Regions from separate parts of the Priestia sp. Y58 genome, predicted to be linked through region 2. Evidence: riboswitches for the same ligand, from Rfam matches in the RefSeq annotation. Region 2 holds a riboswitch; the other holds the start of a gene.

Region 1 (4,433 bases), 130 kb from region 2:
GTATTGAAAACGATCTAACGCGCGTATCTTTTACACAGCTGGATTTTTCCACTTTACATGATGCCGACGCCGCTGCGGCTGAACTGCAAAAAGGAACATCTCTTCAAGACGTTCAAAAAAAATATGCTGATGTCCAGACAATCAGCAAAATAGAGAATGCTGATAATCTAAAGCTTTCAAGTCTATCTCCCTCTTTTATAGATGTTTTAAAAAAACAGCACATCGGAGAGAGTAGTGAGCCCATTAAAATGGGTAAAGTCTATTATATTCTTATTTTAAAACAAAAAGATAAAAAAACGGAATCAGAAGTCAAAGAAGAAATGATGAAAGAACTTGTTTTGAATCATATCAACCGGTATATCCAGGATGAACTGCCAAGGTTCCACGTGACTTTCAACCTTAGGTAGTTCCCTTTTATATAGATTGATTGTTTTCAAAAAACAAGCAGGTAAAAGAGCTTTCTATTAATAGAGAGCTCTTTTACATTTTTAAGTAGACAGAAATGTCGTCACCTGATAAAATGAAGTTGTAAAACTTTCATTATTCGGAAAATTTATACCCTCCAGCTTTGGAGGGTTATTTTTTATGCTGTTGGACGAATAAAAGAGCTTGGGACAAAAGTAGTTTAGTGGAAAGAAGATCCGAACGATGAATCGTTCGGATCTTTTCGTTAGTATGGTGAACGTATGTTTAATCTATTTATTTGTTTCTGGCTGTTGATTGGAGGGCAAGGCGAAGACTGACACGGAAATCAACAGCGGTGTCAAAAGTGATTCATACGAGCTTATTGATTCCATTGATCCCATTGTTCGCTTTTCGATTGGATTGCTTTCGTTACGTTTCAATCACTTTTCATCTTTTAAATGGCTCAGTAATCCAGGAGACATCTCCACGTGAGAAAGGGCGATGTGTGAAATCGTTTTAGCATAAGGTGTAATTTCGTTAATAAATTGTTCGAGTACGTGCAGGTGGGGAAGCTGAAGCTTTGTAATAAAGCAGGCTTGCCCGGCGATGCGTTCACAGAATAAAGCGTAGGGATACTGAGAAATAAATCGTTTAAAACGCTCGTGCTCGCCGTTTTTCATAGTTACTTCAATAAAACACGATACAGGCAGGTGCATCTTTTCATAATCAATATCAATCGTATATCCTTTTATAACGCCAAAGCTTTCTAGCTGCCTTACTCGCTCTGCCACCGAAGGGGGAGACAGGTTAATTTGTTTTCCTAGCTCTCGTAAGGAAAGGCGGCTGTTTTGCTGCAGCGCCTGTAAAATCGATAAATCAATTTCATCAATTTTCAATTGAAAACCTTCTTTCTCATTAACGTTTCATTTGATTAGTAATAGTAGCTAAGATGTTTTATATGTAATCTAAAATTTCCGTTTTTCTTACTATAATAATTAAAAAGGAGTGAGTAAAAAATGGCAAGAGTTTTGTTAGCAAACGAAGAGGGAACAAATTTTGAAAAAGCACTGAATTTAATTCCGCATGTAAAAAGATTGTATGATGAGCTTTACGACACGCTTTGGAACAGCGATATAGTAGGAAAAGAGACTAAGGAAAAAATTAGGCTTTATCTAGCAGGTGTTAACGGCTGTGAGACGTGTATGAGCATGTCATATGTAGGGGATGAGACGCTTAATCAAAAAGTGTTAAGAGAAAAAGAGCTGGAAGAAAAAGATCGGCTGCTGTTTCGATTTATTGATGTATACCGGGTGCGTCCAAGGGAGTTGACCGATGCTGATATGGATCAATTAAAGAAATTTTACAGTGATACGCAGCTGTTAGAGCTTTTGGCTGTTATTAATTTATTTGATCAATTTCACAAAATGATTGTCAGTTTAGATTTATATGATTTTTGCAGCTTGCAGCGCAAGTGAGGTCTTCGCTAAAAATATCTTGACAGACAAAATTCACAGGAGTAAGATAGCTTTCGTGAAGTGAAACGTATCATGAATCGAATCGATTATTCTAAAAAATAGATCATAGACATTTGAATAAAAATCGCTTAATCCATTACGGAGCGGAGGACCCATTATTTACGCACATATTGTGCTCCGGGGTGAATCCTTAAAAAGGTAGGGTTACTCTTAAAACCCGAACCCGACAGCTAACTTCGCAAGCGTTTTGAGGGGGAAGAGTGTGGAAAAACACAGGAGCCTTCCTGTGTTTTTTTGCGCTTTTTTTAAGAAAAAGATGTAATTTTTTAGAAAAAGTATAAGCTAAGAGAACACACAGCAGTTGAAGAAAGGAATAAATACACTATGAAAAAACAGTTTGCTGTATTGGGATTAGGTCGTTTTGGAGGCAGTTTGGTTGAAGAGTTTGCTAATCTGGATGTGGATGTGCTCGCTATTGACCGCAATCAGGAGGTAGTAAATAAATTTAGCAACTCAGCTACATATGTTGTCCAAGCAAACGCGATTGATGAAGCTAGCTTAAAGGGGCTAGGTATCCGCAATGTTGATCATGCGCTTATTTCGTTTGGAGATGATATCGAAGCAAGTGTGCTCGCAACGATGCTTTTAAAAGATATGGGCGTTAAGCAAGTATGGGTAAAAGCAGTGAATATGTATCATCAAAAAGTGCTCGAAAAAATAGGAGCGGACAAAGTTATTCATCCAGAGCGCGATATTGCTAAGCGTATTGCTCATCACGTGGTGTCAGAAAAAATCATCGATTACATTGAATTGTCAAAGGATTATAGTATTGTCGAAATTGTCGCTTCTAAGAAACTTCATAATAAAACGCTGTTTGATTTAAACATTCGTGCCAAGTACGGCTGCAACATTATCGGCTTTCAGCGAAAAGACGGGGAAATGGTGATTTCGCCTACCGCGCATGAAATAATTGAACAAGGAGATATGCTGATTGTTATCGGACATAATCGCGATTTGAACCGTTTTGAAGAAGAAGGAGTTTAACTGATGAAAAAACAAATCATTAAACTCACCCCTCCGCAGCTGCTTGTCTCCATTTTTGGCGGAGGAATTATTATTGGTGCTCTTCTATTGATGATGCCTGTTTCTACTACTGAGCCAATCCGGTGGGTAGACGCCCTTTTTACATCTACTTCCGCTATGACAGTGACCGGCTTAGCCGTCGTAGATACAGGTACGCGTTTTACCGTCATCGGTCAAACAATCATTATGCTGTTAATTCAAATAGGCGGTCTTGGCATTATGTCATTTGCCGTGTTGATTTTTATGATGCTAGGTAAAAAAATTGGATTTAAAGAGCGTATGCTCGTTCAGCAGGCATTAAATCAAACGAGCGTCGGCGGAGTTGTCCTGCTAGTTAAAAGGCTGTTTATCTTTTCATTTTTAATTGAGTTTATTGCACTTATTTTTTTAGCGATACGCTGGGTTCCGGAATTCGGATGGTCTAAGGGGCTGTTCTTTAGCTTGTTTCATTCAATTTCAGCTTTTAATAACGCAGGGTTTGGACTACTGTCTGATAACTTAGTGCAGTATGTTGGAGATCCTATTATTAACATAACGATTTCTTTTTTGTTCATCATTGGCGGGTTAGGGTTTACCGTTCTTGCTGATATGTGGGTGAAAAAATCGTATAAAAAACTAACGCTGCATTCAAAAATTATGATTATCAGCACGTTTGCGATTAATGTGATTGCCATGCTTTTTATTTTTTTCTTAGAGTACAGCAATTCGCATACGCTCGGAAATTTATCATTAGGAGACAAAGTATGGGCTTCTTATTTTCAAGCGGTAACGACAAGAACCGCTGGATTTAATACAATTGATTTAGCTCACCTGCATGACGCAACGGTTTTTTTAATGGTCTTATTAATGTTTATTGGTGCAGGAAGTGCGTCAACAGGAGGCGGTATTAAACTAACAACGTTTGTGGTGATTGTTTTTTCTGTATGGGCATTTTTACGAAGCCGGGAAGATATTGTGCTGTTAAAGAGACGACTTCTTCCTCTTCACGTGTTTAAGGCACTAGCCATCACGATGATTTCGATTATGTTTGTGTTTGGGGCCATTTTTCTGTTAAATATTTCGGAAAATCTGCCGTTTGTAAAAATTATGTTTGAAGTTGTTTCTGCGTTTGGAACAGTAGGCTTATCGATGGGAGCGACTCCTGAACTTTCATACTTTGGCCGCGTGATTATTGTTTTTATCATGTTTTTAGGAAAAGTGGGGCCATTAACGCTTGCGTTTTCATTATCTAAGCAAAAGCGTGAAGCCGTTCGTTATCCAAACGAAGATATAATGCTAGGGTAGAAAAATCGCCTTCGATGAGGCGATTTTTTTATATTATTTATACGTTCAAGACATATAAGAGGTTACGCACAAAACAGTTGCGATGAATAAAAAGAAGGCAAAGACAAGAACAATGGGCAATTTGGAATGTCGGCGCATTAAAGGTCCCCCTTTTTTATAGTAAAAAATCTCTTACTATATATAACG
Region 2 (4,433 bases):
AAGACGAGAAGCGTTTTCGTCTTCCAACGTGCCCTGACATAGACAGAGCTCCTATGGTAATACCGTGATAGCTCATCCAGCGTGACAAAACCTTCGTTTTGGTTGGCTTTCCTTGCTCTTGAAAATGCTGAATTGCCGTTTTCATAGCCGTTTCAGTCGCTTCTGTCCCGCTGTTAACAAAAAAACTCCACTGGAAATGATTGCTGCTTAATTCACATAGTTTCTTAGCTAAGGCTTCTGTTGGATCACTTGTAAACTGCGACCGATATACAAACGCAACTTTCTGTGCCTGATCGGTCATCGCATCAATAATTTCTTTTACGCCGTGTCCGATACTTGCTGTAACTGCCCCTGACGAAGCATCTATGTACCTTTTTCCATCTTGGTCGTACAAATAAATTCCTTTTCCATATGAAATAACTGGGTAGTCATCGTCGAGCAGCGGCTTTATCACATGGGTCTTATTCATTTCCGCACTCTCCTTTCAAACACATACTCTTATTAAACTGTATGCTGAAAAGAAGAGTTTCTTGCCAATAAAAAAAGCCCTAGCATATAGCTAGAGCTTTTGCGCTTATTAAGCCGATTGCGTTACAGATTTATCCATACGCTTTGCTTCTGACTCAGCCACAATAACGGCACACGCAGCGTCTCCCGTAATATTTACAGATGTACGAAGCATATCAAGCAAGCGATCAATTCCGATAATCAATCCGATACCTGCTACAGGCAGGCCAACCGAACTCAGTACCATTGCTAGCATAATGAGACCAACTCCCGGCACACCTGCTGTACCAATACTAGCAAGCACCGCTGTCAATACAACCGTCACAAGAGCCCCCAGCGATAGGTCAACGCCGTATACTTGTGCAATAAAAATAGTCGCTACACCTTGCATAATTGCCGTTCCATCCATGTTAATGGTAGCACCTAACGGCTGAACAAAACTGCTGATGGACTCCGGGACACGAAGATTTTTCTGTGCCACATTCATTGAAATCGGAAGCGTTGCATTACTGCTTGATGTACTGAAGCCAACTGTCATCGCAGGAGCAAAACCTTTAAAAAATTCAATTGGGTTGCGTCTGGCCATAAGAGCGACAGTTCCACCATACGTTACGATTGAATGGATGAACAGCGCGAGCACGACTACAATCATGTATAGACCCATCGCTTTAATTGCCTCCCAGCCTTGACTTCCAACCGCTGTTGCAAGAAGACCAAATGTTCCGTAAGGAGCAAACTTCATCACTAGATTTACAAGGTACATCATTAATTCATTGCCTTGCTCTAGTAAATTGTAAAGCCCTTTTGTTTTACTTCCAAGCATCGTAATACCAAAGCCGATAAAGATAGAGAAAACGATAAGTTGAAGCATATTCCCTTCAGCCATCGCTTGAATTGGATTGACTGGAATCATATTTAAGAATGTCTCTCCAACCGGCGGTGCTTTTTCGGCTTCAAAAGAAGCGTTTTTTGTATCAAAAGATCCAAACGTACCCGGTTTAATTGCATAAGCTAAAATTAAACCGATAATAATCGCAACGGTTGTTGTAACTAGGAAGTAGGAAACTGTTTTAGCCCCGATTCTTCCTAGTTTTTTAGGATCTCCTAAACCTGCTACACCTAAAGTGATCGAGAAAAACACAATTGGTACAACAAGCATTTTAATTAAGCTTAAGAAAATTTGGCCAAGCGGTGTAAACAAGTACTTGTCCAGCGGAGCAAAAGCACTTGGAGCAAAAGCATTAATCAACACTCCTACAACAGCACCAGCAATTAGCGCGATAATAATCTTTGTCGATAGCTTCATAGATTTACCTCCCGTAAATAAATTATATTAGAATGATTCTAACTACCATACTTATTTTACCATGCATTGAGAACGATAACACTCAAAATATACAATATATTAAAAATTTTCAGATTAATAGTTTAGGAATATTTTAGCTATACAAAAAACCATGAGAATATCATGGTTTCATAGACCTGTTATTCCCTCACTGAATGCTTACGGAGTTAGCTGTCGGATTCGGGTACGTGAGTTACTCCACTTGATTCATTCAAGATTCACCCCAAGTACATTACGCACAAATATGGGTCCCCCGTTCTCTTATAAAACAAAAGAGATTAAGCAAATAATTTTCTTTAATGTTTTTGCATGATAATAATTGTTACTTTAATTAAAATTCATTTTATATGATCCTGTCAAGTTTTTATTCAAAAATAATGCAGGATTTTATCATAAAAAGTTGAGAATTGTTGTATTTTAAAATATTCACATCATATTCTAATAAAACACAAACACTTATTTAACAAGACTTACAATCTAATAGATAAAAAATTAACTCAAAAAATAGTTTGTGAAGTGAACTTTCTTCTCATTAAATCCCATTCATAAATTTGCATAATTATTCTAACGTACGCGTACTTTGCTGCTTCCATAAATATTTTATTCATCAAAAAAACAACTCTTTCCAACTGTTGATTTTATCCTTATTGTACTGCTTGATATAAACTCCCTAAAATTTCACTGACTTTATTGATAGAAAGAAATGGACATTATCAATTCGCCTTATTCTATTTAATTCTGCTCACGATAGACGTACGGATTCCGTAATACTTTTTAAAAAAAGAGCGGGTAATTATCATATAAAACTATCGGAGTTTGAGCGGTACAAGTTCTTTGCTTTTTACTTATTCGCTCTCATTATTTAACACATATAAAAAAAGAGGCCGTGACGGCCTCTTTTTCTTATACAGTGACAGGTTCAGAACTTGCTTTGCGATTCTTTAATTTTTCAACAATGTCACGCGCTACCCACACACCGCACGCACTTGCCTGCGCGAGTCCTCGCGTAATACCAGCTCCGTCTCCTCCCACGTATAAACCGGAGATTTCTGTTTCAAACTTATCGTTTAGCTTTGGACGAGCTGAATAAAATTTCGCTTCCACACCGTAAAACAGCGTATGTTCAGAAGCTAAACCAGGCGTTACATGATCCAGTGCTTCTGTCATTTCAATTAAGCTTTTCATCGTATTGTAAGGAAGCACTAAGCCCAAGTCACCAGGGACAGCTTCTTTTAACGTTGGTTCTAAAAAGCCTTCTTTAATTCGAGTCGCTGTTGAACGACGGCCCTTTAAAATATCCCCATACTTTTGAACAACTAAGCCCCCGTTTGACAGCATATTAGCTAACCTTGATACTTCGTGCGCATATTCGTTTGGCTGATCAAATGGATCCGAAAATTTATGAGAAACAAGCAGCGCAAAGTTCGTATTTTGACTTCCAAGCTTCGGATCTTTGTATGCGTGTCCATTTGCTAACATAATACCTGAATGATTCTCTACTACCACATGTCCTGAAGGATTGCTGCAGAACGTTCTGACTCTTGTACCTACAGACGTATTGTAAATGAATTTCCCTTCGTACAAGTGCTTGTTGATTTCTTCCATAACAACGTTGGATGTTTCTACTCGAACGCCGATGTCCACTTGGTTGTTAATCATTTTTAAACGGCGTTTTTTTAGTAAGTCGCTCATCCACTTCGAGCCGTCTCGACCTGGTGAAACAACCACTTTATCAGCCGTAATTCTTTCACCGTTTTTCAATTCAATACCGCGCACGATATGCTGACCATCTTCTTTTTCTGTTATTAAATCGGCTACTTCCGTTTTATACTGCATATCAATTTTTTCTTTTAAGTATTCATAAATGCTTTTTAAAATTTCTAAATTTTGCTCTGTTCCTAAATGACGCACCTGGGCACGCAATAGCTTTAAACCTGCTGCGTATCCGCGTTTTTCAATTTCACGAACTTTATCAGTTAACGGATCCGTAATCGTATCGGTTGCTCCGTGTTTTAAATTAATTTCATCCACATATTTAATTAAATCTACCACCTGTGATTCAGACAGATAATCCGTCATCCAGCCTCCAAATTCACTTGTGATATTAAATTTCCCGTCTGAATATGCGCCGGCTCCACCGAAACCATTTGTGATAGAACAAGCAGGCAAACAGCCAGCAAACTCTTTTTTGCCAACCGCAGGCGGACATTTTTCAATTTTTTTCTGAAGAATCGGACAATTACGTCGATAGATATCGTGTCCTTTATCGATTAATAAAATAGTTGCTTCCGGTAATTTTAACGTTAACTCATAGCAAGTAAAAATCCCAGCGGGTCCTGCCCCTACCACAATAACATCATAATTTGAGTTCATTGTACATTCTCCCATCATCTTTTTTCTTTGGGTAAAAGATAAAAGTCATTGACCGAATTTTCTTTTTTATTATCATTCGGTTATTTTCTAGCCATTTGATAATATATCAAAAACAAAACCTTTAGTCAACAATATACACGAACATTAAAATAAAAAAATAAAAAAACATTCGTTTTTATTCCAGTCAAATAAAAACCAGTGAACGAAT

What was found. Region 2 has a riboswitch for cyclic di-AMP ahead of MMB68_RS01440 (dicarboxylate/amino acid:cation symporter). Riboswitches for the same ligand answer to the same signal wherever they lie in the genome.
Region 1: it holds a riboswitch for cyclic di-AMP, as region 2 does, so the genes downstream of both, MMB68_RS00750 (potassium channel family protein) here and MMB68_RS01440 (dicarboxylate/amino acid:cation symporter) in region 2, are expected to answer to the same signal.

What each region holds. Positions count from the first base shown of each region.
Region 1 is NZ_JAKWFL010000001.1:120,942-125,374, reverse strand. It holds gene MMB68_RS00765 (peptidyl-prolyl cis-trans isomerase) at 1-407, shown strand, start outside; gene MMB68_RS00760 (Lrp/AsnC family transcriptional regulator) at 846-1,301, opposite strand; gene MMB68_RS00755 (carboxymuconolactone decarboxylase family protein) at 1,422-1,880, shown strand; cyclic di-AMP (ydaO/yuaA leader) riboswitch at 1,996-2,140, shown strand; gene MMB68_RS00750 (potassium channel family protein) at 2,265-2,924, shown strand; gene MMB68_RS00745 (TrkH family potassium uptake protein) at 2,928-4,247, shown strand.
Region 2 is NZ_JAKWFL010000001.1:253,601-258,033, forward strand. It holds gene MMB68_RS01435 (aspartate aminotransferase family protein) at 1-469, opposite strand, end outside; gene MMB68_RS01440 (dicarboxylate/amino acid:cation symporter) at 578-1,813, opposite strand; cyclic di-AMP (ydaO/yuaA leader) riboswitch at 1,993-2,147, opposite strand; gene MMB68_RS01445 (NAD(P)/FAD-dependent oxidoreductase) at 2,756-4,225, opposite strand.